DNA from 4 places in the Leuconostoc sp. S50 genome. Region 4 is predicted to be linked to each of the others. Evidence: riboswitches for the same ligand, from Rfam matches in the RefSeq annotation. Region 4 holds a riboswitch; each other region holds the start of a gene.
What was found. A riboswitch is a leader RNA that binds a small molecule or an ion and turns the genes downstream of it on or off. The one in region 4 is predicted to bind thiamine pyrophosphate.
Positions count from the first base shown of each region.

Region 1: it holds a riboswitch for thiamine pyrophosphate, as region 4 does, so the genes downstream of both, IAE53_RS02460 (ECF transporter S component) here and tenA (thiaminase II) in region 4, are expected to answer to the same signal.
Region 2: it holds a riboswitch for thiamine pyrophosphate, as region 4 does, so the genes downstream of both, IAE53_RS00470 (transcriptional regulator) here and tenA (thiaminase II) in region 4, are expected to answer to the same signal.
Region 3: it holds a riboswitch for thiamine pyrophosphate, as region 4 does, so the genes downstream of both, thiT (energy-coupled thiamine transporter ThiT) here and tenA (thiaminase II) in region 4, are expected to answer to the same signal.

Region 1 covers NZ_JACVUE010000001.1:516,026-523,509, reverse strand. Annotated here, with positions in the region: gene IAE53_RS02490 (DNA polymerase III subunit alpha) at 1-273, opposite strand, end outside; gene IAE53_RS02485 (YjzD family protein) at 393-590, shown strand; gene pepT (peptidase T) at 638-1,873, opposite strand; gene IAE53_RS02475 (Nif3-like dinuclear metal center hexameric protein) at 1,896-2,705, opposite strand; gene IAE53_RS02470 (class I SAM-dependent methyltransferase) at 2,699-3,388, opposite strand; gene IAE53_RS02465 (DMT family transporter) at 3,458-4,399, opposite strand; TPP riboswitch at 4,558-4,647, shown strand; gene IAE53_RS02460 (ECF transporter S component) at 4,792-5,370, shown strand; gene IAE53_RS02455 (thiamine-binding protein) at 5,367-5,660, shown strand; gene IAE53_RS02450 (ABC transporter ATP-binding protein) at 5,697-7,070, shown strand; gene IAE53_RS02445 (energy-coupling factor transporter transmembrane protein EcfT) at 7,070-7,484, shown strand, end outside.
Region 2 covers NZ_JACVUE010000001.1:109,363-116,846, reverse strand. Annotated here, with positions in the region: gene IAE53_RS00490 (M3 family oligoendopeptidase) at 1-1,403, shown strand, start outside; gene thiE (thiamine phosphate synthase) at 1,457-2,095, opposite strand; gene thiD (bifunctional hydroxymethylpyrimidine kinase/phosphomethylpyrimidine kinase) at 2,085-2,918, opposite strand; gene thiM (hydroxyethylthiazole kinase) at 2,915-3,691, opposite strand; gene IAE53_RS00470 (transcriptional regulator) at 3,691-4,251, opposite strand; TPP riboswitch at 4,339-4,427, opposite strand; gene IAE53_RS00465 (hypothetical protein) at 4,466-4,972, opposite strand; gene IAE53_RS00460 (hypothetical protein) at 4,969-5,259, opposite strand; gene IAE53_RS00455 (VWA-like domain-containing protein) at 5,256-6,413, opposite strand; gene IAE53_RS00450 (ATP-binding protein) at 6,410-7,484, opposite strand, start outside.
Region 3 covers NZ_JACVUE010000003.1:157,570-165,053, reverse strand. Annotated here, with positions in the region: gene IAE53_RS04665 (LTA synthase family protein) at 1-258, shown strand, start outside; gene IAE53_RS04660 (glycosyltransferase) at 278-1,339, shown strand; gene IAE53_RS04655 (MerR family transcriptional regulator) at 1,424-1,894, shown strand; gene thiT (energy-coupled thiamine transporter ThiT) at 1,931-2,485, opposite strand; TPP riboswitch at 2,555-2,643, opposite strand; gene IAE53_RS04645 (RluA family pseudouridine synthase) at 2,711-3,604, shown strand; gene IAE53_RS04640 (MIP/aquaporin family protein) at 3,646-4,365, opposite strand; gene IAE53_RS04635 (MIP/aquaporin family protein) at 4,468-5,196, opposite strand; gene IAE53_RS04630 (copper-translocating P-type ATPase) at 5,310-7,379, opposite strand; gene IAE53_RS04625 (CopY/TcrY family copper transport repressor) at 7,360-7,484, opposite strand, start outside.
Region 4 covers NZ_JACVUE010000002.1:87,158-94,641, reverse strand. Annotated here, with positions in the region: gene IAE53_RS03015 (glycosyltransferase family 2 protein) at 1-1,004, shown strand, start outside; gene IAE53_RS03010 (glycosyl hydrolase family 8) at 1,016-2,137, shown strand; gene IAE53_RS03005 (SDR family NAD(P)-dependent oxidoreductase) at 2,537-3,289, shown strand; gene IAE53_RS03000 (hypothetical protein) at 3,369-3,521, opposite strand; gene tenA (thiaminase II) at 3,733-4,425, opposite strand; TPP riboswitch at 4,501-4,602, opposite strand; TPP riboswitch at 4,723-4,811, shown strand; gene IAE53_RS02990 (ECF transporter S component) at 4,933-5,514, shown strand; gene IAE53_RS02985 (ATP-binding cassette domain-containing protein) at 5,532-6,749, shown strand; gene IAE53_RS11380 (hypothetical protein) at 6,712-6,933, shown strand; gene IAE53_RS02980 (energy-coupling factor transporter transmembrane protein EcfT) at 6,927-7,484, shown strand, end outside.

The DNA.
Region 1 (7,484 bases), on a different contig from region 4:
TTGATATCCTGTTTGATTTTCAGCAATCAGCACCAACGGAAAGGTAGTGGCAGTGTTGACTAGACCATTAACCATCAATGTCAGTCCAAATAAAGGTTTAATTTGATATTTTTGAGCGTTACGATACCATGCGACTGCCCCATACATGACGTTAACATCTGTCAACGCGATTGCCTCATAGCCACGCGATTTGGCTGTCTGTAAAATTTGTTCAATTGTGTTTGGATTTTTTAGTAAGCTATAACTGCTCAAAATCTGAAGCGGTGCGTACATTTTTCCTCCCTAATACGAACATTTGTTTTATTGACTTAATTATACAGGATTTTCTAGTAAATGGGTTGCACTTAAGCAAATCTAAGTGTATTATAATTTTAAGTAAAGAGGTGAAAATTATGAAATATATCATGGTTGCCATTTGGTCGGCAATATTTGGCGAAATCTTAGGTTACATCGTTTCTCAATTAAATGCTGGAACTTACAGTTTTGTCGGTGTGGCAGTTATTGCTATCATTGTTGGAGAAGTTGCCCTCGTGGCAATTCCGGCTATTTCTGGTTCCGCAGCACCTAAAGAAACATCATCTGAACAGTAATTTCAATTCACATCAAAAAAGAAGCCTAACCGGCTTCTTTTTTATTACTATTCTGCAGCGGCCAATGTCACGATTTCCAAAATAACATCTGTTGCCTGCTCCATAACAGTCGTGGAAACATATTCAAAGCGACCGTGCATATTCTCGCCACCTGCAAAAATATTTGGCGTTGGTAGCCCTAAGAAAGTAATCTTTGAGCCATCTGTGCCACCACGAACCGGTTCAATGATAGGCTTAATGTTTAACTTTTTCATTGCCTCTTCAGCTAACTCAACCGATTTCATATCATTTTTGAGCACTTCTCCCATATTGTAATATTGATCGTTAAGTGTCACTGAAATTCGATCCTCACCAAATTTTTGATTAAAAGTTGCAGCGATATCCATTAACTTCTGCTTACGTGTTTCAAATATAGTACGATCATGATCTCTCACAATATAACGCAACGTTGCCGCTTCTGGATTGCCCTCGATTGAGATAACATGCCAAAAACCTTCAACGCCTTCAGTGTGTTCTGGCCGATCATGAACAGGCAATTCTGCGTGAAAATCAAATGCTACTTGAATAGCGTTAATCATAGCATTTTTAGCTGTTCCTGGGTGCACATTACGACCTTTAATATCGATTGTAGCGGCCGCCGCGTTGAAGGTTTCCCACTCTAATTCACCTAATGGACCGCCATCCATCGTGTATGCAAAATCTGCACCAAAAGCAGTAACATCAAAGTTATCTGCGCCAATACCAATTTCTTCATCAGGACCAAACGCAAAACGTAAATCACCATGCTTGATTTCTGGATGAGCAATTAAATATGCTGCTGCTGTGATAATTTCAGCATCCCCAGCTTTGTCATCAGCACCCAAAAGTGTCGTCCCATCTGTTGTAATTAACGTGTGTCCAACATATTTTTTTAGACTCGGAAATTCAGACGGATTTAGTTCGTAACCACTTGTCCCAAGCTTGATGGGTGATTGACCATCATAATCAGCAACAATTTGTGGCTTCACATTAGCACCATTAAAATCAGCAGTATCCACATGAGCAATGAAACCGATTGTAGGTACATTAGCATTGTCAATGTTGCTTGACAGTTCGGCAAATACATAACCATCAGGCATAGTACGCACATTTTCAAGACCAATGTGCTTTAGTTCTTCAGCCAATTCAGCTAAAAATGCCACTTCTTTTGGTGAAGAAGGCACTGTTGTTGAATTTTCGTCTGACTGCGTATCAATTTTGACGTACTTCAAAAATCGCTCTGTTAGTTCTGGATATTTTGTCATATTTTCACTCCTTTTTGGTCGACTACTGCTGTCCGGACGGTCCCAAAATATAAGTATAAGGATCTGTATTCATCTTTGTGGCAAAAACATCGAGCTGATCACCACACCATACTTTTACTTGATCAGCCATTTTTTGATTAGCAATGGCTTCCATGTGATGATCCGGATCAATGACTACAAAATCATCTGCTAAGATGTCATGGCCAACATGATAATATACATCAGCAGTAACAAAAGCATCAGCCCCTGATTGTTTAGCTATTGGCCAAAACTTACCCCCATCTCCACCTAGAACTGCCACCGTTGAAATGACACGATTAAGATCATTGGCTATGACACGAACAGCTTCAACGTGAAAAATATCACGCATTTGTTTCGCAAAATTAGCCACTGTCAATGGTTTATTTAACTTACCAATTCGTCCTAATCCTGTTTTGCCATCTGCATTAGGGATTAAAGGCACTGTGTCCTCAATATTTAGCGCAGCGGATAACCAATCATTCATCCCACCAAAAGCACTGTCCAAATTGGTATGTGATGCATAAACGACAATTTGATTCCCGATAAGATCTGCATACATTTGATTTTGTGGAACAGATAGGTCTAAGTTTTTGGCTGGAAAAAACATTGCCTCATGATGTGCCCAAATAAAGTCTACCTTAGCAGCAATGGCTTCTTTGACAACCTCTGGACGCACGTCTAACGTAGTCATAACGCGATTAATTTGTTGATTAGGGTTGCCAATTTGTAAACCGGTGGGATCCCCTGCTTCTGCCAATGATAGTGGCGCAAACTGTTCAATTTGATCAATTAATTCTTGTGCAATCACGATATCAGCTCCTTGATGCGATCATAATTCGTTTGCCATTTCTTATAAGCTACTGTACTTTGGTTTCCTGAATCTTTCAAATGTTCCAAAATAAGTTGGATGCGGTCACATTCTTTTTGCCACTTGGCGACAAAAATTGGTGATTTTGCTTGCAACAGATACGGACCAAAATCAATCTCACGATCAGATAATTTTGAATCACCAGGTGTTGCAACAATCACTTCATAAAAATGCGAACCTTCCTGAACAATATCTTCCGCTATAATCAAATAGTGATTGTTGTTTAACCATGATCTGACAACATTCTCATCAGTATTTGGTTGTAAAATCAAAGTATTGTACTCATGTTTTTTTGACTGACCAGCTGACAAAATGTCTTGAATTAAAATGCCGCCCATGCCAGCAATTACAACTGTGTTAACCTTATCAGCTGTATCAATAGCGGCTAGACCATTCGCTAATCGCGCCTCAAGTTTGCCATTCAGATGTCGTTTGTTAATTTCATGTTGGACATTTTCAAACGGTCCCTGAGCAACTTCACCAGCTATGGCATGCTGGACATGATTGGTCAAGAGTAAATGTGCAGGTAAATAGGCATGATCTGAACCGATATCAGCAATTATTGCGCCTTGTGGCACGTGCTTAGCCACAGCTTCAAGGCGTGGCGAAAGATGAATACTATCCATAATGTTTCCTAAAAAAATTTTTTTACTCCTACAAGTATAGCAAAAAAGCCAGCTATGCGCTGACTTTCCTTATCCAAATTTTATCAGTAGCACACCGATTGCCATCGCCATAATACCAAATATTTGTGCCCGCGTCACTTGTCTTTGTGGTGAACGCCACCATCCAAATTGTGTGACAGCCATTGATCCAACGATTGAACCAAATAATCCCAAAGTCACCGTTACTCCTGCTCCCAGTTGTGGCACTAAATAGGCGGCTGCGAAAACAAACGCAGCGCCCAATACGCCACCAATGAACAACCAAAATGGCTGTTCATTAGCATGGAATGTTTTGGGTAAAAGAGACTTGTCACGAACCATGACAACCAAAAAAATCAAGATGGTGCCTGTCAAAAAAGAAAACACCGAGGCACCGACTGAGGAATGCATTAATTGTCCTAAGTGGCCATTGATGGCTTGTTGAATGGCTGAAATAGCACCTGCCACTATCCCCCATAAACGCCATAAATTCAACGCAACGGCGTTTTCATGATCTGTGTCACTTTTTTCTTCAACCTTAGCAAATCCTCGGCTCGCCAACACAACAGCAATATAAATACCTAAGAATAAAATCAAAATTCCCATCGATTTTAGCCAGGTTAAAGGATGTTGTTGTGCCCCAAAAAGCCCAAAAATATCAATCACTTCTCCCATCAAAACTTGGCCTAAAATTGGCAGAATAATCGTTTGGATTGCCCCTAATTTAGGAAACATTAAAATGTTAGATGTTAAAAAGAAGACACCCAAAATCCCGCCCAACCAAATCCACCACGGATTATGAGATAAAACAGTGCCAATAGGAACAATATGTTGACTAGTCCCAAAAAAGACGGCGATGAGAAATATTGTCCCGACTGTAAATGAAATTAAACTCGACCTAAATGGTGAACGCACCGCTGCACCTAATTTTGCATTAATAGCACTTTGATTAGCTAATAAGAATCCAGCAGCCAATCCAATAAAATAAAGCATCTCAATACAACTCCTAAACATAACTTATTAATTGCAACTCATGAATAATAAGTATACCCATAAGGACCATTTTTGCAAGCCAAACGACTTTCACCGCTTGCAGGCAAAAATGGATTGTGGTACACTCTGTTTGTGAGTTAATCACAAACAATTGAAAACACCAAAATCTGGGGTGCCAAACGGCTGAGATAATACCCATATAACCTGATCTAGATTATACTAGCGTAGGGAGATTTACTTTAATATTGATTGTATACAGACAAACTACCAATTCAGTCTGTTGTAGTATTTTTAATTGATATGATATCAAAGCCAATCTTCCCACGAAGATTGGCTTTTTGTATGTCTAACCTCATGGCGGTGTTTTCACAACAAATTCGGAGGTGTGCAACATGCATACAAAATGGTCACTTCGTGACGTCATCTTTATCGCACTCATCGCGGTGTTTTTCGGCTTTATTTTCTGGGCTTGGGCATTTGCTTATAATGTTATTGCAGCAATATTAACACCTATGGGTTTAAGTCCATACGCTAACGATGGAACAATTGGTCCATGGCTAATGGCTGGTCCAATGGCGGGATACATTATTCGCCGTGCCGGAGCTTCGATTATTGGCGAAACACTTGCAGGTACTATTGAAATGATTTTTGGCTCACAATGGGGTGTCATGAATATCGTTGCTGGTGCCATTCAGGGGCTCGGAACTGAAATTGGATTTGCTATTTTTGGATATCGACGTTGGGATAAAACTAGCTTAACAGCTTCTGTCATTACCGTCACAATTGTCACCTTTGGTTGGGACTTGCTTCGCAATGGCTATGCCCAATATTCATTAGGTCTGTTAGTTGGTCTATTTATCACACGCCTGATTTCATCGGCAATTTTTGCTGGTGTCATTGTTTACTTCACACAGAAGCTAATTGCTAAATCAGGTATTTTGACAACGCATCAATCAGAGGTGATCTCATGATTTCAAGTATTGCAGTACAAGTTTTGCCAATGACTGCCAACGAAAATGATGTGATTAAAATTGTTGATCATGTCATTGCTTATATTGATGCTAGCGGTGTTAATTACCAAGTTGGTGCGTTTGAATCGACATTAGAAGGCGATTACGATCAATTGATGGCAATTTTAGCACAATTACCAAAAGTTGCGGCCGAAATCACAGACATACCTGTAATGGTTTATAGCAAAATCAATATGGCGACGACTAGCGATGTACTTACAATAGCAAAAAAAACAGATAAATACAGATAAAGCGGTTTTTTCCGCGTACATAGGATACCATAAACCATGATTGTTACTTTAGAACACCTTAATTTAAGCTATGGCAAAACAAAAATTTTTGACGACTTGACATTGACCATTCAAGAAAATAGTTTCAACCTTTTGATTGGACCATCGGGTATTGGTAAATCTACTTTGTTAAAAATTATTGCTGGCCTGTTTCCTCAACTTAAAGGCACTGTTTTGGTTGACAATACCGCCATCAGCCAGCTACCAGCTAATCAGAGAGCGCAGTATGTTGGTTTTTTATTTCAAGATCCCGACACACAGTTTGCGATGCCTACCCCTTTTGAGGAATTGACGTTTACACTAGAAAACTTGCAAATTCCGTCTGATGAAATAGCTGAACGTGCAACAGCGGCGCTTAAATTTGTCGGCATCAAACAACTAGCCAATCAACAAATGAACACACTATCAGGTGGTGAAAAACAAAAAGTTGCTTTGGCAATTATTGTTGCGATGAAAAGTAAATTGTTACTACTAGATGAACCTTTCGCTAATGTTGATATGACAGCACGGCAGGAAATTTTAAAAAAAATAAAAACATTGCAGGCTGATGGTGTTTCAATTCTTGTTGCGGATCACGATTTTTCAGGCTATTCAGATATTGTCAACAATGTGTGGGAAATTCATAATCATAAAATATCAGCACTTGATCATACTCAATTTATTCAACGACTTCCAAAGCCACAACATCATACTTTTAAAACAATCAGTGAAGGGGTTTTTGAACTAAATCATTTCAAGTTATTGAACGAAAAAAAGACTTTGATAACGGTGCCACAACTTCTTATTGGCGCACCCGGAATTACCCTCCTGACTGGCGCAAATGGTAGCGGCAAATCAACTTTATTTAATGCGTTAACTAAATTGAAATCTTTTGATGGGCAGATAACTTATCAATCAAAAAATATTCAAAAATTAAAAGTTGCACAATATGTTCAAGAAGTGGCACTATCGTTTCAAAGCCCAGAGCGCCAGTTCCTTAGAATGACTGTCGATGAGGAATTAACATTGAGTTATCAACATAGTCAACAACGCGCATTTTGGTCACCCCAAAAAATTGATCATTTTCTCACGCGTCTTAACCTCCTCCATCTGCGGCAACACGTTGTCTATCAACTGTCTGGCGGTCAGAAGAAAAAATTACAACTACTACTGATGCTAATAGTCGGCACGCCAATGTTGTTGCTTGACGAACCAATTGCTGGGCTAGATGTCGCCTCCGTACGTGTGGTCGCTGAAATATTACAAGAACTTTCAACTCAAGGTAAACAGCGTTTTATTATTATTAGTCACCAATTAGATGCCCTATTACCAGTTGTTAATTATCATCTACACCTTGATCATCAAACATTATACTATCAGGAGCAATTTTAATGAATTCCGGTGTTAAATTCGTCTTTATTTTAATCGTCAGTATTGAACTGACCTTTATATTGAATGCGCGTATTAATTTTATAGTAGCCATCATTGCGGCAGTTTATTTAATGTTATCAAGATTAACATGGCAACGCTATTTATTGCTCGTGCTAATGCCTATTTTGCCCGTTTTAGGGGCGTGGACATCATTTAGTACGTATGGCACTCACAACATGGCAATTGTTATGGCGACCCGTATTGTAGCTTACATTTATCTTGGTGCCGCCTTTTCATTTACAACTAATATGGTGGATTTATTAAATACCCTAGAGCAAAAGTGGCATTTACCAACGACCTTTGTCTACGGATTACGAGGTGCACTGACATTCGTCCCCCGCGTCAAACAAGAAATCAAAACAATCCATATCGCTG
Region 2 (7,484 bases), on a different contig from region 4:
TGACAGAGCTACGTACGGATGCCAAGCGTCTTTTGGATGACAGCACTGAGTCGTTGATCAATCAATTTGATCTTGATGGTCAGCAAGCATGGTCTCAACACTATGACACTATTTCGGCTTCACTCTCAATGAATTACACTGACGAAACGGGCAAAATACGACAAATTTCCGCTGGTCAAGCGCTTAATATGCTAGATGGTGAACCAAATAATGAGACGCGTGCCAATATTATGACTAATTATGAGAAAATGTGGGGTAATGCAGAAAATCTCACTGCTGACACGCTGAATCATTTGGCTGGATTCCGATTAACTAATCAGAAAGCACATCAACGTCAAAATTATTTAGAGCAACCTTTAGAAATGAATCGCATGTCTGAAGAAACCTTAAAGGCTATGTGGCAAGTTGTTGACAACAACAAAGGCATGTTCAAGCCCTACTTTGACCGTAAAAAAGCCTTGCTTGGCCTCTCGCAATTAGGTTGGCAAGATCAAGTTGCCCCGCTCACAAACATCGGTGACTACAGCCCTAAAGAAGTCTCTTACGATGAAGCAGCACAATTTATTATCACGCAATTCGGTAAGTTTTCACCTAAAATGGCTGATTTTGCCAAAATGGCATTTGAAAATAATTGGATTGAATCTGAAAACCGCCCTGGCAAACAACCGGGCGGCTACATGGAATCTGTCCCTGATTTACATGAATCACGCATTTTTCTAACTTATACTGGATCAGTCAATGATGCCGCAACGATTGCTCATGAGTTGGGACACGCTTTTCATTCTGCACAACTTAATGACTTGCCGTTCTGGCGTGATGCGTATGCCATGAATGTCGCTGAAACAGCTTCAACTTTCGCCGAACTTATTGTCAATGACGCTAACGTAAAAGCAGCAACGACTGACGCTGAAAAAGTGGTCTTATTAGACGCTAAAATGACTAATCCTATTGCCATGTTTTTGAACATTCATGCGCGTTTCTTATTTGAAGATGCTTTCTATACTGAACGTCAAAATGGCGTTGTCACACCGCAACGACTGAACGAATTGATGGATGAAGCACAAAAAAGTGCCTTTGATGGTACGCTAGATACACGTCATCCACATTTCTGGTCTTCAAAGTTGCACTTCTTTATTGATTCAGTCCCATTTTATAATTTTCCATACACTTTCGGTTATCTCTTTTCAGCCGGTATTTATGCACAAGCACAAAAAGATGGTGATAATTTTGAGGATAAATATATTGCGTTGCTTCGTGACACAGCAAATATGACATCAGAAGAATTAGCTCAAAAACATTTAGGTGTTGATCTGACTAAGCCAGATTTCTGGCAAGCTGGTGCCGATTTGGTTAAAAAAGATATTGATGAATTTTTGTCGCTATCTGAACAATTTGTCAAGTAAAAATCAGATTAAAGAGGCTCAACGTGTTAAACATGTTGAGCCTCTTTTAATTTTTATGAATATTGTTGCCACTTTATCACTGCCTCTGCGACATTATCAGCTGCACTAATCATGCTAATAACAGCAACGCCATTGATACCAGTCGTATAAATATCATCTATATTTTCATTTGAAATACCACCAATAGCGACGATTGGCCAATGGCTAATGCGCTTAATATCGCTCAGTCCTTCGAGACCAATTGGTGGATTAGCATCAGCTTTTGTCTTCGTCGCAAATATTGGTCCAACACCAATGTAATCAATTCCCGATACACCTTGAACACGATGAAAATCAGCTTGCGTCGTCACGGAAACACCAACAAACATGCCATTGCAAGCACGAACATTTTCAATAATATTACCATCTTTTTGACCAAAGTGTACACCATCAGCGTGAATTTGGTGAGCTAATGGTATATCATCATCGATGATTAGAGGCACGTGATACTGGCGTGTTAAATCGCGTACACGCTCTGCCACACGGTATTTTTCAGCACCTTTTAATGCGCCATCACCTTTTTCACGATATTGAAAAGCAGTAATACCATATTTCAAAGCGGTTGTTAAAATATCAAAAAATTGTGATTCGTTTTCCACATTTTGAGTGCCTAAAACAAAATAACGTCGTAATATTAACGGATTAAATGTCATGAAGTACCTCAACTGTATCTTCTGTCACCAATTTGGTCCCATGGTTAAGTGGCCCATGCCCGTGTCCAACAGCAATGCCATCACGAATTGTGGCGTCAACGTATCTTTTCCCATGCAAAATCGCCACATCTAAAGTTTTGCCAAGCGCTAATTGTGCCGTAATCGCTGCCGAAATAGTGTCTCCAGTGCCGTGGGTACGCGCCGTAAGGACCCGCTGACTTGCCAACCAGAAATCTGTCCCATCAGCCAATAAGACGTAATCCTCAATACGTGATGACTGCCCATGACCTCCTTTCAATAAAACATTTTTGGCGCCTAATTTTTGAATCGCCTTAGCTGCACGTTGCATGTCTTGCCGATTATTAATCGCTTGACCACTTAAAATTTCAGCTTCTGGCATATTAGGCGTTACAAGTTCTGTCAGCGGTAACAATAAACTTTTCACGGCAGCCACTGCATCAGGATTAAGCAACTTTGCGCCACCTTTCGCAACCATTACCGGATCTAACACATATTTACCAAAATCAAAATTTTGCAAGCCTTTGGCAACAAGCGCTACTGTCTCTGCGTTACCGAGCATACCAGTTTTGGTTGCTTTAATCGCTAAATCATCAGCGATTGATTTCATTTGTGACCAAATCATATCAGGTGGGGTCATCAAAACATCTTGAACACCCAACGTATTTTGCGCTGTTAAAGCGACAAATACATTAGCACCATAGACACCTTGTGCAGCAAATGTCTTTAAATCAGCACTAATACCGGCACCGCCACTACTATCAGCACCAGCAATTGTTAATACTTGTGGTGTTTCATTGCTCATAAATATTGCACACTTTCAATCATAAACGTCGCTACTTCCTCGCTTGTAATTGCAGCAAGTTCATCTAGCAATTGCATACTATAAAAACCTGGTGTCGTAATTTGACGGCTGGCTTTGAGCCCAGCTAACTTAAAAGTTGCCATCGCGTACGTGACATTTTCCACAGTGAGTGATTCGGCTACAAACGCGCCAATCACAGACGATAAGGCATCGCCAGTACCCACATTAGTTGATAATAATGGCACATCTGTCTCAATGACGGCAGTATGATGACCATCACTAATAACATCTTTGGCGCCACTTAATGCAATTATGGCACCAGTCTTTTCTGCTGCTAATTGTGCGATGGCAATCACATCCCCACTACCAGTGGCATCAATGCCTTGACTGTCAAAATCAATATCGGCAAACCACGCTATTTCCGCTGCGTTGCCTCGAATGATATCAACATGCCCTTCTTGCATCAAAGTCTGCACGGCCTTACTACGAAAGGGCACTGCAACTGCCACTGGATCCAAGATAACAGGTTTATCTAAATTATTAGCGACCTTTGAAAGCGTTACAATATCAGACAGTTCATTGGCCTTAAGCGTACCAATATTAATGACAACGGCATCTGCAATTTGACATAAATCATTAAATTCACTAACTTCCCGACTCATAAGAGGCGAAGCACCAATAACATTCACGACATTGGCTACGAATTGTGGGGTAACAAAGTTAGCATAAGTCAGAACAAGTGGTGATTGTGTCCGTACATTTTTTATCGTCATTAGTATTGACTCCCTTTTTCATAGGCATTCCGCCAAAATTTTAGTTCAAATTGATATGATTTTTCAAAAATAGCGACATCCAGTTGACTGTCTGAATGGTCAACAATCTGCCAGTAATAGGTTACCAAATCATGATATTGTTTACTGGCATAATATTGCTGCCAACCATTGTTTGTTTGATGTGCCAGTGCTTTAGCTATAAAATAATAGGATTCTACACAAGGTAAGGTTGCCATAATTGCTGCCATAGCACCTTTTTGAGCTGCAGAACGCATGTGGCTCACATAAGATTGCCCCACCAAATCCAAAGGTTTTGGGGCAACAGCATCCACTAGACTAAGGTGTGCTTGTCCTTCATCGTCGCTTGTCGGCCTGGTTAAATGTAATGATTCATCAATTTGATTCACAATGGGCATAAAAGCTTCAATGTAGCTTGCATCTTGTGCTGTATAATAATCAGCTTGCTGCTGAGTTAATGAATTACTGCCAATAGCTTTCACAAAAGGCTCAGCCATGATTTGAGGCATAAATTGTTCTCTAATTGTTTGTAAGGTTGTCATGTTTTCTCCATAGTAGGACACAAAAAGGCCGCGAACCCACTCCAAGAAGATGCGTTCACGGCCAGTAATCAACATTTAAAAAACACTAGCTTGTGCAACATATCTCCCTTCGTACGTACTAACGTCATCAGGTTCAATGGGTATTTCTCAGCCGATTGGCACCCCAGATATTTTATTTAATTCAAGATAAGTGTAAACGAATGTCACCAGATAATCAACCCCACCATTCAGGATCAACATCTCTCATTTGATGCTTCAGTGACAATTGCGAATCACTTGTAACACGTTGATAAGTTGTGGTGTAAGGATTTTTCATCAAATTAATCATTTGCTGATACTGTGTACTTTTCAAAAAATCAGCTAATTGACTGTGATTTTGCCAAAAAGTCCATAACATATAATCTGCTTTGCCATTATCATTTTGAGCCACAACACCGGCAACATTTACTAACTTACCAATTAGTTTATCATTATCATCTTTAGCCTGAAAGGCAATTTGATGAATCACACGACCAGTTAGTTGATCATTAGTATAACGACTATCAAAGCCTAATGGCCGTTGAAATTGTTGGACAATTTCTGGTGCATCTAAAATCAAAACATTCGAACCAGCCAATTGTGATACCTTGCCGAGGTAAAACACGTTGTCTGGATTCGCTGTTTGAAGTGCTAATAATTCTGAAACTGACTGTTCTGGTGCAAGTACAAGATTAATTTTCATAAGAATGGCTCCTTTAACATTGTGACGACATCTGGTGAAAGCCGAACTGCATTACGCTGAATAAACTGTTGGACGCCTTTAAACGTTGTCAGATCAACTCTGGGTGTAATAGCGCCTGATGCAACTAATGCTTTTGCATAGACAATATCTGAACGCGTCATCATCGTCATGCCCCATGGCTCACTTAATAACAGGGACTCCCAGTGATCAGTTAATAATGCTTCAGCTCTTTTGAACCGATTGTCTTTGGCAATAAAACTACTCAGATCTGTTGGATTTAATTTCATAGGGTCAACACCTTTCCAATTTGATTAGGCAAACTGAGTTGTTGCTGTTCTGGCAGTATCCAATAAACACGACGATAATGTGACATAATCGGTGATGTTTCACCGTCACCATCAGTTAGGATAATCACTGTTGTCGTCTCACGAGGTGTTTTTTGTTTATCTAGATAGTCAAAAATACTTAGAAATGCCGTTCCTCCACCAGCACGGCGCTGCCAATGATTGATATTTTTAATCACTTCAACTGCTGTATCAAATGAAAACACGCGGACTTTAGCATCAAATTGTTGTGTTATTTGCATCACATTGGCTAGGAATTTACCCACTAGTCTATCACTAATAGAAGCTGAATTGTCGACAAATACCAAAATTTCATTTTCGTACTTACTAATTTCACCAAGTAAATCCATTCGATAGGCTTGGCGTCGATTAAATCGTGCGCGTGATGATTGCTTTTGATTAGGCACTTGGCTTACCCCTGCTTTGAAGATTTGACGCCAATTTTTTTTAGGCACCACCACCGCGGAAATCTGTTGTATGACAGCACTAGCCAAGTGACCTCGCCCAGATTTTTGTGCATCTTCATTAGCTTGACGAATGACTTGTTCAAGTGCCGATTTAGCCTCATCAGACTCATCGCCAACACTCGCCCACTCACCGTGGCCGTCGACGTCACCATGAGCAGGCACATCATCTTCAAAACGACTGATTAAATCAATATAAGTTTGCGAATCTTGATAAGGCGCAAACCATTCGCCGTACACATCAAACAACATTTGCAAAGTCACAGCCGTTGGTAACTCACCTAATTCCTTAGGTAAATATTGATTAATCGCCACATCAGTTCCTAGATCAACAACTGATTTTGCTTGGTGCGTTGCAGCATAGCGAACTGGGTGTTCCCAAATAACATGCAGTGCTTCATGTGCCAATGCAGCCGCAATCTGATTGTATGTGCTGAAATTTTCTGTTAAACGAGCTGGATTGATTACTAAGTACCAACGATGATTTTGCCATTTTAATGCCAAAGGATGCGGTGCTAACAGGTTCATTTCGCGGGTTAAATTCATGACAATGTTGCCATATAGGGGTGAAACATCTAGCAAGGTTTTAATACCACCTAATATTAAATTATCCGTTTCATCCTGCGTTATCATCTGGTTGCAATGTCCATAATTTGTTGATACAACACGTTTGCATAGTGTTCTTCTGAATTGTATAAATCATCTAAAATTGGGGCATTTGTCATTTGCTTGACCAGTGCATATTGCCCATCTGGTGCCACCAATTGTAGTAATTCACTAAAACGTGCAGCGTTATTATCGTGTGTCATATCTGCCGTCAATAACAATGTTTTCATCACTGTCATTTTTTGAATTTCTGAATAACTTTCAAATTTAGAACGAATGTTTAAAGGTACTTTAGGTCCGTCTGGCTTTGAGTCAAAAACCTCTTCGGCTGTGAGACTAGGCGTTTGTTCACGTACAAATCGAACAAATTGCGTGGCAACTACTTGACCTAAATCACCCGCCACAATATCAAATAATAAATCTTCTTGCTGACGATTTGATTGCTTCAGCAATTCAAAAAGATTATCCGACACACGTTGCCAAGCACGCGGGGTCGGATTCAAATCAACTTCACGCACAACAGGATATAATAAACCAGCATTTTCAGCGATAAATCTGCGCACCAAATCATGAATATTTGGCCGTTGGTCACCTTTAGCAGCCCATGCTAGCCAATCCTTCACTGATACGCTCATCACTAATCTTGTTGTCCGATCCTTAATTGCGGCATCAGAAGTTTGAACCGCATATTCAGATGTCTCAAAACCATGCATACTATCATCTGGATTTTCTGCCAAGATAAGGAAAACATTTTCAGGCAAAATTAGATCATTAATCTGTCGTTGTAACACTAAATTCATGAGTTCGGCCTGAACAGCTTGTGAGCCGCGATTAAACTCATCTAAAAACCAAATGATTGGTTGACTTGGTACCGATTCGGCATGTTGAATAATTTGAATCAGCGTATGTGTGTAGCCAAATTTAACATCAGCAAGTTGCCCATAATGCTTAGTTTCTAAAAATGCGCTTTCAGTCAAGGGCGGTATTGGAATCGCCAAATCGCCTTTTTCTGACAGAGAAACCACCGTTGTAAACAATTGCGCGTTCATTTGCTTTGCCACATCGCTCACTAAAGCAGACTTGCCAATGCCTGCTTCT
Region 3 (7,484 bases), on a different contig from region 4:
AATTTGCTGCGCTTCTACACACCAAAAGGATTTAAAGCTGTTGATCCTTCTAAATATGATTATAGTAAAGATAGTACGGTCAAACGATTGAAAAAAATTAACCAAGAATTAGGGACAAAATCTACAAGCTTACTGTCTAAAAATGGCAATCAATCAACGTTAAGTGATTACATTACTGACGCACCAGAGTCGCGCGATAAAGCGACAGATACCACGAGATTGTTACCACGAAACGCAGATGATTGGAGTGGAAATTAATGATGTTTGGAGTAAAAATATGACCAAAATTCTCATTGCCCTTGAAAACATTGGTCTTGGGGGCATGAAGCGTGCCACAACCGTCGTGGGTAACGCCTTAGCACAACAACACAACGTTGTGTATTACAGCTTTTCTGATTTACCAGCCTTTTATGCCCTATCAGCGGAGCTACGCATAGCAAAGAGACCGTTAACTTTAGCCAACGATGCACAGCCTTATATTAAATATGCTGAACAAATTCAAGATTTTATTGATCTTGCACGGGAATTCGAGGTGGTTATTTTAGCAGGTGGTTTGTTGTCTAGTTTTGCTGCTGTTATGAAACCACAATTACCTGATACACAGTTAATTGGTTGGATGCATAATAATGTGACGACCTACAAAAGCCAGTACTATGCTGATATGCAGCCTGAATTTGAAGCAGGTTTGCGGGCACTTGATACTGTTGTTGTGTTAACAGACTACGATTTGGCCGGCTTTAAATCCTACAATAAGCACGCCGTCAAAATATGGAATCCGTTGACTATCACACCAAATGGTCGTGCTGATTTGTCACAGCATATCATTGCCTTTACAGCTCGAATTGCGATTCAGCATAAAGGCATCGATTTTGCTGTGAAATTGGCTTCAAAATTACCAAATGATTGGCGCCTGGCAATTGCAGGTAATGGACTACCAGAAGATATGGCAACTTTTCAAGGCTTAATTGAAAAATATGCGGCGCACGATAAAATTATTTACCGTGGTGGGCTAAAAGATGAGGCATTACGACAACATTACCGTGATGCTAGTATTTTCTTACAGACGTCTCGTTGGGAAGGATTGCCATTGGTTTTGGCTGAAGCGATGAGCTTTGGGTTACCAATTGTCGCAATGAAAAATACCGGTTCTGCGGAGGTACTAGACGGTGGTAAATACGGCATTTTAGTCGAGAATGGCGATGTTGATGGTTTGTTAGCAGCTATTCAACCACTATTAAGTACTCAAAAAGAGCGACAATACTATGCTAATATTTCATTACAACGAGTAGAAGATTTTGAAATGGGCCCAATTTTAGAACAGTGGCAGGCTTTGTTTTAACAAAGGAATGTGCTATATTTAAATAGATATTAGGGGTGTTTAGCAACTTAGTTGACAAAGAACACTATTTCTAGAGGCACAGACATGAATTTTGACAAAGAAAATTTTAAAAAACCGTCTCTTGATCATTTACAATTCCGTATTGGCGAGTTAGCACGTATGACAAATATTTCGACACGGCAACTTCGTTATTGGGAAAAGCAAGGATATGTTCAAGCGATCGATCGAGAAGATGAACAAGAATCTCGGTTATATGGCTTTCGAGCGTTTATTAAGGTTGCGATAATCAAACAAAACTTAGATGATGGTGACAGTCTACATGACGCTGTTGATAAGGCTAATGAACAACTTGAAAGTGCCATGATTATTCATCACATTATGAAAAAAGCCTTTCAAGGTATTGAAGAATATGAGGGTCGTGTTGTTGTAAATTTGGGTTATTTTGATGACGATGAGACACAATTGTTGTACGTCTATCTGGAATCTGGCAAAGTAAAGTATCGGGTTGTTGATAAACGCGAGTCTCCAATCACGAGAAAAAGCCAGTTATTATAACAGCTTCCCTTCAGAATTGTTATAATAACTGGCTTTTTATTTGAACATTTTTGGTTGAACGCGAAGCAAAATAATCAGTACAACAATCGTCAACAGGATTTGTGGGATAACATAAGCTGCGTTGTAAATTAGTGAGTAAAGCCACGGATTTTGTCCTTTAGGGGCAAATGCGCCGTAAAAGAAACCACCAGCCAAAAAGGAACCAAAAAAGCGACCCAAACCACCTAATAGGGCACCAATTGATATGAGTATCATTGCTTGCCTTGTTGCATCTCGACGGAGTGCATATTTTAATTGGCTTTCGAACAATCCGCCGAGACCAACTAGCGTGTAGGCAAAGAAATAGTCAAAAAATACTTGTAATGGATTTAAATAGTACGGATTTAAAATAAAAGTCACTATACCAACAATTAATCCAGTAATCATACCGGCTTTTACACCGTGACGGTATGCAACAAATAATATTGGGACCAGTGACAAGGTTACAGCGCCACCTTGTGGCATTTTAAATAGGGTCAACCAATCGAAAACAACAGCCAAGGCGGCAAATATAGCCACTTCAGCGATGACGCGGGAACGAGAATTTTGCATAGACTTCATATCTCCAAAAAAATAAAAGCGCAACCGTCAAGAGAATTTACAGGTTGCGCCATTAATGAGCTAAACAATGTGGTATCTCCCTTCGCATGCATTATCATGAGCAGGTTCAGTGGGTATATCTCAGCCAAAAGGCACCCCAGATAATTTAAGTATAACTAAAATGACAATAAAGTCAAATTAAGGGGCTAAGCAACTAAAGGTGTGGGCACTTATCCTATGACAACATGGCAATATCAATTTATTATATCACCGCATAACGCAGGACAATCAGTGAAAGCCTTATGGACCAAATGGCTCATTCCAAAGCGTATTCGTGGCGCTCTCAGAATTAAGCGTCATTTCACTGTGAATGGCAGAATGGTCCCGACTAGTTACTATTTGGCAACTAACGATGTCTTAGTGATGACGTTTGATCAGGACGACTTTAGAACGAGTAGTTCTAATTATCGACCAAATTATAATCAGCAGGTAACAACTTTATTTGAGAACGATTATCTTGTGGTGATTGATAAACCAGCGGGGATGAAAATGCATCCGCATTCACCCACAGAAGATGATACTTTGCTGAATTACGTTGCCGGTGATTTTCAAAGGCGCCATGTAGAAGCGTCGCCTTATATGGTACATCGAATTGATCGGGCTACCTCCGGCGCCGTTATTGTTGCAAAAACGCCTTTAGTAGTGCCAATACTTGACCAGCTATTATCTGCTAAGGTAATTACGCGGACTTATTTGGCATGGGTGAGTGGTGTGATGCCGACAAAACAGGGAATAATTAAAACACCAATTGGCATTGATGCAAAAGACGACAGGAAACGTGCTGTCAATGGCGCCGAAGCACAATTTGCTGTAACGCATTGGACTAATGTACATACAGTTTATCAAAATTCACTATTACGAATTCGTTTGGATACTGGACGAATGCACCAAATTAGGGTTCATTTAGCTAGTATAGGTCATCCAATAGTTGGGGATGACCTATATGGTGGGCGTCATATGCCAAGATTGATGCTGCATTCAGCTACCATTGAACTACCTTTACCCTTTGATGGTGGCGTTAAAACGATTACAGGTCCATTGCCTCATGACTTTCCACGGCAATTGCGATAATAAAAAAGAAGCTCGTGATGAGCTTCTTTTTAGTAAAAACATTATGCTTCTTTCGTAACACCCTTGTTGAAGAAGTTAGCGGCAAATGCTGCCAAAGCACCACCTAGTAGATCAGCCACTAGGTAAACCCAAACGTGACCAAGTGCTTTACCTTGAACAAAGATTGCAGGACCTAAGGCACGAGCAGGGTTGAAAGCACCACCTGTAATAGGTAATGCAACAATGATTAGAACAGCTAACCACAAACCGATAATCAATGGCGCCGGTACATTAGCCAATTTAGTGACAATTGAAATGACCAAAACAAACAAGAAAGTCAAAATCAATTCAAAGGCGAAAGCGTACCAGCCTTGTCCATCAGCAAAGTTTGTTTGACCAAGACCAGCCAAAGTGACGAATTGTTTGACTGTCATTGATTGACCTGACAAAGCAGTTGTAACTGATGGTGACTTTAGATAAGCTGTAACGCCAAGATAGACAGCACCAGAAGCGACAATAGCACCAATCAGTTGTGCTAATACATAGCCGACAAATTCGACCCATGACAAACGCTTTTGAATTGCCATCGAAAGTGATACGGCTGGGTTAAAGTGTCCACCAGAAACTCGACCAAAAGCATAAATGGCAACGGCCAATGCCAAACCAAATGACAAACCAATTGTGATAGGTGATTGTGTCGTAATAGCTGAATAAACAACACTACCAGTTCCAAAGAACACTAACATAAATGTTCCTAGAAATTCTGCGATATACTTACGCATGAAAAATTCTCCTTGTGTGTAATATTACCAATAAATTCCATTATACACGTTTATTTCTAGAAACAAAAAAAGATTGACAATGTTAGTCAATCTTTATAAACTTTAGGCTTTTACGGCTTTTTCGTCACTGGCTTTGTTGAAGTAGTTAGCGGCAAATGCTGCCAATGCACCAGCGATTAGCTGTGCTGGAATATAGACTAGCAAATGCTTGAGTGCTTTACCACCGACAAAGATTGCTGGTGACAATGAACGGGCTGGGTTGAATGATCCGCCTGTAATTGGTAGGGCTACAATAATCAAAACGGCTAAGAAAAGGCCAATAACCAATGGGGCTGGAACGTTAGTCAACTTGGTGACAATTGAGATTACAAGTACGAACAAGAATGTCAAGACGAACTCAAACGCAAAAGCGTTAAGACGTTCACCAGTGGCATAGTTTGCTTGACCCAAACCAACATAAGAAACGAATTGGCTGACGGTCATTGTTTGTCCAGATAATGCTGTGGAAACAGTTGAAGACTTCAAGTAAGCGGCAACACCGCCATAAACAGCTGCTGAAGCAACAATTGCACCGAGGAATTGTGCCACGATATAACCACCAAAATCAACCCATGAGAGTCTTTTTTGGATAGCCATTGACAACGAAACAGCTGGATTAAAGTGGCCGCCAGAAATTGGACCAAATGTGTAAATGGCAATTGCTAAAGCAAGGCCAAAGGCTAGTGCAACTGTCAATGGTGATTGTGTGGATGCAGCAGAGTAGACGATACTACCTGTTCCAACCCCAACCAACATGAATGTGCCTAGAAATTCTGCGATATACTTACGCATGTAAGATTCTCCTTATGGGTATAAAATTATCAACACTTACTATTCTACACGTTTATATTAAGTGGTTATTAAAGAAATGGTAATTTTTAATATTTGATTAAATAGTTAATATTTTACCCTTTAAGTGTCAGCGCATTTAAGGAAACGACAATGGTTGAAAAAGACATAACAATAGCACCAATCATTGGATTGAGCATAAGACCAATGAAAGATAAAGCACCCGCGGCTAACGGAATGGTAATAATATTGTATCCTGCACCCCACCATAAGTTTTGGACTTGCTTTGTATTGCCATGTTTTGCCAAACGAATGAAGTCGATGATTTTTGGCAGATGATTAGTAATAAGGACGGTATCAGCGGAGGCTTGGGCAACTTGGGTACCAGCGCCAATGGCAACACTTAAATCAGCGTGCGCTAGTGCTGGTGCATCATTAATGCCATCTCCAATCATCATGACAGCGCCACGCTTTTGGTATTCAGCAACTAGGGCAATCTTTTCTTGAGGAGACACACCAGCATGAATGGCTTCAATGCCTAATTCATGGGCAACACGTTTTGCCGATTTTTCGTTATCACCCGTGACAAGAACTGGAATAATATGTTGCGCATGTAAATCATCAATAAACTGACGTGCTGATTCTTTAACACTATCGCCTTGTGCAATGGCAGCTATCACCTTATCATGGTTAAGCAAATATGAAATAGAACCGTCTGTGTTTAGTGGTTCAAAGTCAATATGATGTTCAGTTAAGTATCGTGCGGACACCAATAGGTAGTGATTGTCTTCGATCATACCTGAAACGCCATATCCTGCTATGTTTTCAACGTGTTGTGCTGACAGTGTTGGTGCGCCTTGAGATTGCGCATAGCTAATAATTGATTGCGCCAGCGGATGTGTTGATTGTTGATCGAGTGCACTCATAATTGCCAAAACATGAGATTGATTATCTTGATAGGCTACAAGTTGTTGCACAGTGAATTGGCCGGTTGTTAATGTACCGGTTTTGTCCATCAACGCGTATTGGAGTTGATTAGATGCCGACAATGCTTTGCGGTTTTTGATCAGGATGCCTTGCGCTGCAGCAATTGCTCTTGTACGGCTAATGACTAAGGGAACCGCCAGCCCAAGTGCGTGTGGGCATGCAATCACGAGGACCGTCACAGCAATATTTGTTGCAAAGCCAAATCCTCGTAATGGCGTCCAAATAATCAGGGCACCAAGTGCGAAAACAAGCGCTACCCAGAACAGCCAAGAGGCGACACGATCAGCGATCGTTTCGACTTGTGATTTTTTATCTTGTGATGTGAGCAAAGTTTGTTGTAATTGACCAATAAATGATTGCGCACCTACCGTGGTGAGTTTAACTTCTAGCGTACCATTACCATTTATAGTACCGCCATATACAGTAGCCTCGGTTGATTTATCAATGAGCTGGCTTTCACCTGTCATTAGTGATTCATCGACCTGACTATTGCCATTTATCACGATACCATCAGCTGGGAAAGATTCTCCTGCCAAAACGCGCACCACCATGTTTGATTTAAGGGTGGTAATTGGCATATCCATTATATGATCGCCATGTTTAACGTGAGCAATCTGGGGTAGAAGTTCTCGCAGTTTAGCGGTGGCATCACCTGCTTTCATGGTTGCTGACATCTCAATCCGATGACCCAGTAGCATGATTACGGTAAGCGTTGCAAATTCCCAAAAGAAATCCATTACGTGATGATGAAAGACTTGTGTGGCAATCAAAGCGTAGATAGAATACCAAAATGTGACATTTAAGCCCATTGTGATGAGACTCATCATTGCTGGCTTTTTAGCTTGTAACTCTTGACGCGCACCTACCCAGAATGGCTGTGAGCCAATACCGTACAACATGGCGGACAACAAGGCAGAAACCCAAGCATTGCCTGGGAACACTATGGTAAATGGTAGATTGACACCCATAAATGGCGAAATAAAGAGAATCGGAATCATTAAGATCAATGATATCCAGAAGCGTCTTTTCATATCGTTCATGTCCATGCCTGCCATACCCATATCAGCATCATGGTGGTGCATTGGCATGGCTGACATATCCATCTCAGAATCGGACATCATTGACATATTATGGTCATGATCCATGTGGTGTTCATGTGTCATTTGTGACATTGTGTGATTATTTTTTTTCTCTGTCATCGTGGCAGGCCTCCCAACCTTTTGGTATGCAGTTACAAGCTATTGTTGGCGGAGCAGTTTTTGATTTTTTTGCCAGCAAAGCTTGTAAGTGGCTAATGTCTGTTT
Region 4 (7,484 bases):
CGTTACCACAGTATCAACATATTGATGCGACAGTTATTCAAAGAACGGGGACTGGTGGAAAAGCAGGCGTATTGAATGATGCTTTAAAAATTGCCACAGGTGAATGGATCTGTGTATACGATGCAGATGCAATGCCTGAAAAAAACGCACTTCACTTTTTAGTAGAGAAATCCTTGGAAAATCCAGAAAAATATGCGGCTGTTTTTGGTAGAAATAAAACAAGAAATTATAAACAAAATTTTTTAACAAGGTGTATTAATTTAGAAATTGTCAATACACAAAGAATTCATCATGTTGGCTTATGGCATCTGTTCAAAATTGGGCGAATACCAGGGACAAATTTTATTATCAAAACAAGTTTTGTTAAGCAGATTGGTGGTTGGGACAATGGCGCATTAACTGAAGATACAGCCATTTCATTTAAAATTATGCAAAGCGGTAAATTGATTGCTTTGGCACATAATTCTGAGGCGTTTCAACAAGAGCCTGAGACTTTGTCAGCATATTATCAGCAGCGCAAGCGCTGGGCTAAGGGCAATTATCAGGTGATTTTGGATAATTTCAAACATTTATTTGATCGAAGTGTTTGGCGGATAAAGTGGGAAGTTTTTTATTATATTAGTACATTTTTTTGGTTCAATGCTGCGATTGTCATTTCTGATGTGATATTTGTGGTTAATATGGTGACTTGGGGGATTAGCATTTTCAATCCGAGTGTTCATATTTTATTTACAATTGGTAGTAATAACGTTGAGCTAGCAAATTTATTGATGATAAATTGGTTTTTGATGGTTGGCATTTACTTATTACAAATCAATATAGCACTTGCGAGTCAGTTTGGACAATTGACTGTAAAAAATCTATTAGTAGCAATTATTTCTTATATAACTTATGCACAACTTTTTATTGTTGTGTCAGTGGTGTCAGTTATTTCCGTACTTTTAGATCATATTTTACATAGAGACGGTACGAAATGGTACAAAACCAAAAGATTTGGTGACTAAAGGAATTATAAATGACTAAAAGAATTTTATCGTTTGTCTGGTTTTTTATTGTGATTTTACTTTTTGTTTTTTCAGTGCAATATGTCAAAAATGAAAGTTCAGAGCATAATAAACAAGAAATCTACAGTCAGTGGCAGCATAAATATATTTTTAAAACGCCTCAAGGAAGATACGTGAATACCTCATCCCGTAGTGAAAATGGCGTCGCTTTGTCTGAGGCACAGGGATATGGCATGTTAATTTCTGTATTAAATGATCAAGATAAATCTTCAGAAAATCAGTTTTATGACCTGTATACTTACTACAAACATCATCGTGTTAAGGGAACGTATCTCATGTCATGGCGTTATACTAATGGCGCTAAGCAACAAAAACAAGCAGATTTAAAAAATAATGCAACCGATGGGGATCTTTACATTGCTTATGCATTAATTTTAGCATCTGAAAAATGGTCACAGCATAGATCTGTCTATGAAAGTGCTGCAAAACAAATTTTGGATGATATTTTGAAGTACAACGTGAATTACAATAATAATATTTTGACGGTTGGTAATTGGGCGGATGGTTCTTCCAAGTACCAAAACTTAATGCGAACTTCTGATGTTCTACCTTCGTTTTTTGATAAGTTTTACGAGTTTTCACAAAATTCTCAATGGTTGACAATTAAAAATAAAATGCTTGACAGCCTTTATCAAGCCAGTCTTAAGAGCAACGTTGGTTTGGTACCAGATTTTATACAGGTGACAAACGATAACAAAGTGAAATCTTTAGCCTATGGTAAAAACGTTAAACTCAACAAGCACGATGATGATTATTACTATAATGCATTTAGAATTCCCTATAACTTAGCGCTTGATAAAGATAGAAGTAGTAAAGAAAATCAAATATTGATCAAGTTGATGAATTTCTTTAGTTCATTTGAAAAAATAAGTAGTGGTTATAATATGTCTGGTAAACCGCTTAATAAATTCCAGTCAACTAGTATTTCGGCCCCGTTATTTTATGCTGCTTCAACTAGTCAAAAATGGCATACGCTGTATCAAAAACAATCCTTTATATTAGATTATGACCGTTTAAATCATAACTATTATGATGATACTTTATTAGTTCTGATATTATATAGTACTAAATGAGAACTTATCAAACAACTGTCAAAACAGCATATTTCATACAAATTAAGGTTGGTAATATTAACATCGTTAATGACGTAAAACGTAAAAAAACGAAATATCTAAATCATTGCTGGAAAAGTAATGTGTCGAGAAAACGGAACGTATTTAGATGGACTTAAACGTGTACTCGTCGTTATAATAATTCAAATAAACGCATTTAGCTAATAGATAAATTGTCCTTTCACTTTTTTGAACACATTATTTTTTGCGAGAACTTTATCTTCATTCAAATGATAACAGTGCCATTTCGTTTTTTTGAGATGACGTCACCCCATGCGAAAATAGTAGCGTTTAGTATTCTATTTGAGCTATTATGGATTGGTTTTGATAAAATAATAGTTATGAAAGGTAAAATACTGAATGAAAAATATTGTGATAACTGGTGGTGGATCTGGTGTTGGATTTGCCATAGCGCGAGATTTATCAATTAATAATCAAGTGATTTTGGTTGGCCGTAATGAGCACAAGTTGCAATTAGCCCAAACTAGTCTTGGTAATAATGTCAAGTATGTTGCTGGTGATCTGTCAATCAATTCAGAACGTCAAAAAGTTGTTGAATTTATTTTGAAAAACACAGAGCGGATAGATGTCTTGATCCATAGTGCCGGTATTTATCCAACTAACAGTCAAGATAATATTAATAACAACTTGTTAGCCCATTATTATTTGACAATAGCTCTTTTAAAAGTATTAAGAGGAAGTCGAGTATTGATTGTCACGGGAAACCCACAGGCTATTGCAATGGCTCCGATTTGTGAACAACAATTTAACGCATTGATGCGCGCCACATGGGCAATTACTCATAAAATGCTATTAGTACAGGTACTGGTTGACCAATTGGCAGCACAGAAGACCACTATTAATAGCTTTTTCCCTGGGGATGTAAAAAGCAATCTGATGGCGTATACAAAGTCTCTGACGAATACTTCTGTACCGGTGGGTAGCTTACTGGCTTTGAATGAAAAATTTGAAAATGTGACTGGTGCTTTTTTTGATGAAATCGGAAATAAAGTACCTCAAAATACTGATAAATACAATAAAAATAATGCGAAAAGAGTCTTATCACTTTATATCCGAGAGCTTGGTTATTCATCATTGCACAAACTTCAATAATCAGCTTTTTTTCAATTGAAGAGGTGGCAAAAAATAAATTGATTGGCAGAGTCATTAGCATTTCTTATCGATAACAGCTCTATAAATAATCCAGAAAAAATTCTAAAATCGTGAAATTGTATTTTGTAACAATCGCTATAACGTCACCATAACTTTTGAAAGAAGTCCAGTTATGTCTAGTTAGCCCATTACTAGACTTCGTTGCGAATCCAAATGGGTTAGTTTTTGTCATTAGAATTCGCCTGGTTTGACTTTGACGAGTGATAGGCTTTGTTATTGACTTATGAGCAATCTAGAATGATTTAAACAGTTTACACGTTTTTGTTACTTTATATAAAAATAGAATTGACAGAGTAGTATTGTAATGATAACAGAAATTTTAAATAAACTAAGTGCTTGACACCAAAGAGACTTTTTAAAGAATACTGGCAACTTTTATTTGTTTAATCAATGACTGATTTAAATTTCCAGTCTTGTTGGTAAAAAGCTTGCTCCCAAAACTGCCATTCTAGTTCACAACTTTTTAAGAAAAATTGCATAGCTTCTTCACGTTGTGATGATGTTGCCTCTGATGCCAAACGATCAATCCAATCGAAAATTTGATCAGAGAGTGTGGTCTGAGAATCATCATCCGTTTTGGCATAGAAATCAATCCATCCTTTAAAAGGATTAGCTTGATTATTAGCCTTTTCTTGAACTTGCTTGCTGGCAATTTCATGGTACGTCCAAGGACAAGCTTGAAAAGCAGCGAGAATATTCAGCAGTAAACCTGTATCAGCTGCACGATACATATGTGATTCATACAAATATGCTTTTGGTGCTGGTGTTGCATGTTGTAACATTTCATATTGAACGCCGGCCACATCGCAAAAGACGTGGTGTGGATGAATTTCGCTATTCAAAATAAAATCAATTGAATTCGCAAAAAATTTTATCTCGGTACGGTCAGTTAGTTTTGTAATTGCAGTGGCATAAATTTTAATAAATTCACTCAAATATTGAAAATCTTGTTCAACATAAAAAATTAAAGCTTCTCGTGGAACGTATCCTGTCGCGATACCACGTACAAATGGGTGTTCATGAATAGCAGTCATAATTGGTTGTGCATGAGCACGTAATTCTTCTGAAAACAACATAATATCTCCTAATAATTGGTTTTTAGTCAACAAAAAAAGCGCTTTGTTAAGAGCGCAAAAAGAGCATCTTTATTAAATAAAAGAATGCCACTTTCCTACGCTAGTGTTGACTAGATCAGGTTCGAAGGGACTGATGTAAACATCATCTCAGCCAAGAAGGCACCCCTAGTGGACAACATATAATATTTTATGAATTAAGAATAACACTACTACAAAATAATTACAAACATTAAAAAAAGTAGGAATCAGTGCATTGCCTTTTTGAAAACAATGAGTTATACTTTTTCACGTAGTTTAATATTTTATCTGGGGTACCGTAAGGTTGAGATTATACCCATTGAACCTGTCAGGTTAATACCTGCGAAGGAAGATAAGTTAGATTAAGACATTTTTTGATGCCATCAATCACTATTCTCTTTTGTGGTTGGTGGTTTTTTCTATGATCACTTATTACTAAAACGGTATATTAGCAAAGCTTACGACCTCAATCAAAAGGAGAATATGTTTATGGAACAGTTAGAAATCTCATCTGAATCAAAGGTTAGGTGGTCGTTGCGAGAAGTGATATTAATGGCATTAATAGGTATTGCTTTTGGTGTCATTTATTTTATTATGGATCCGATATACACAGCTTTAGATGCTGTTTTGGTCCCACTCGGATTACATCAATACACAATTGCAATTACAATTGGTCCTTGGATGATGGCAGCGCCACTTTCCAGCTATCTATTGAGAAGGATGGGGGCTGGATTAATTGGTGAATTACTAGGTGCGACAGGAGAAGCACTTTTGGGTGGTTACTGGGGTGTAGCGACTTTAATTTCTGGTTTTATTCAAGGAATTGGATCAGAGTTAGGTTTCACATTAACAGGCTATAAAAATTGGAAAACAGGTTTAATTTTGTCGACCCTTACAGGAACTATTGTGACTTTTGTATGGTCATTGTTCCATGATGGCTATCTTCAGTTTGGAATTAGTATGTTAATCGGATTGTTCATTGTACGGTGGATTTCAATTGCTTTTTTTGCTGGCCTACTAGTTTATTGGATTGTTAATCTATTAGAAAAGTCTAAGTTATTAAAAAAGTGATGTTAGGATGACCAATAATGACGATTTTAAAAACTAGCCATTTAGATATTAAAATTGATGACCAATTAATTTTAAAAGATATTACGCTATCCATACAACCGGGACGATTTATTTTATTAGTTGGTGAATCAGGTTGTGGGAAGTCTACATTGATGACTGCTCTAGCTGGTTTGTATCCCAAGTATGGTGGTGAATTGTCAGAAACAGTTTTATTAAATAAACATAATATCGCAACAATTAAAGCTAATTTTCGATCGAGAAAAGTAGCTATGTTATTTCAACATCCCGATCAACAGTTCGCAATGGATCGTGTGGAAGATGAATTAATTTTTTCACTTGAAAATTTGTCTCTATCAAAGCAAGAAATAGATAAACGAATCAATGAAGCATTAATTGAAGTTGGTATTGAACCACTGAGGCATAGTGATTTAGCTCATCTATCAGGTGGGGAATTGCAAAAAGTGGCTTTAGCTGAAACGTTGGCTATGGGCGCCGAAATCATTTTGTTAGATGAACCTTTTGCAGCGGTTGATCTCGTGCATCGAAAAGAATTGCAGTTATTGTTGAAAAAGTTAGCTGATCGTGGACATGGCATTCTAGTTTCTGATCATGATACAAGTGGTTATCAGTCGCTGATGACGGATGTCTTTCGCATAGCAAATAAAACACTTTATCAAGCAGGCAAAAATGAAATTAAGGATATATTTAATGAATATAGTCCACAGCTGTTAAAGGTTCACAATGAAGTAGATGAATTATCATTCAATATGGTTGATGTGACCTTGAAAAATGGCATCATGCCTATTTTAAAAAATAGTGATTTTAAGTGGGCCAAAAATAAAATAACATTAATTACTGGACCAAATGGTATTGGTAAGTCAAGTTTGTTATTAACTTTTGCGAGATTGCATGACTTTCAAGGAACATTATGCTACGAAGAGCAAGCGATTAATAATTTACCTTTTAAGAAATATGCACGTTTAGTGGGGCTAGTTTTTCAAAACGCAATGAATCAATTTTTAAACATTACAGTAAAAGAAGAACTTGAGCAAGCTAGATCAAAGAGTCGTTTCAAAGGATACTGGACTAAAGACAAAATATCCAAAGTTATCGACCGGCTAAATCTTGACGGACTATCAGAGCATAGCGTGTATGAATTGTCAGGCGGGCAGCAAAAAAAAATTACAATTATTAATTATGATAGTTATTTCTCCAGAAATATTATTATTAGATGAGCCTTTGGCGGGCTTGGATAAGATGTCTATTCAACATGTTATGGCAACTATTAAGGAGGTCGCTGATGATTTACATCAAACCGTCATTATGATTTCGCACCAAACACATGGCATTGCAAAATATGTTGACTATCACGTTCATTTCGATACAAGTGGCCTGCGCTATGAGGAGAAAATATGTTGATGAATGAAACTCAAAAACTAGTATTGGTCTTACTTATCTCTTTTGAAATAGCTTTCACAAAATCAGTATATCTCAATTTAATCTTGATTGTAATGAGTCTATTAATTTTATTGATAACTGGGAATTTTGCAAAGAACTTTGCTCGATTGTTGATTGTAAGTATACTGCCGGCCATTGGATCATTTACTTCGTTCTATTTTTTTGGTACCGGAAGCAAAGAACAGCGGGTACATTTTGCTTTGGTCATGACGACTCGTGTCGGAGTGTATATTTTTTTGGGCGCAGCTTTTATATCGACTATGGTGTTATACAAATTACTACGTTCTTTGGAGCAAAATGTCAAAATGTCTGCTACCTTCGTCTACGGTATATTAGGCGCTTTTAGTTTTATTCCTAAAATTATACACGCTGTGAAGACGATTCGTGCAGTCGGCATGATGCGAGGAGAAGTGTTGCATTTTTGGTCTCCAAAGCTATATTTTAAAGCGATTACCCAGTCATTGATATGGTCCAATAATTTGGCCATGGCTATGACTTCACATGGTTTTGAG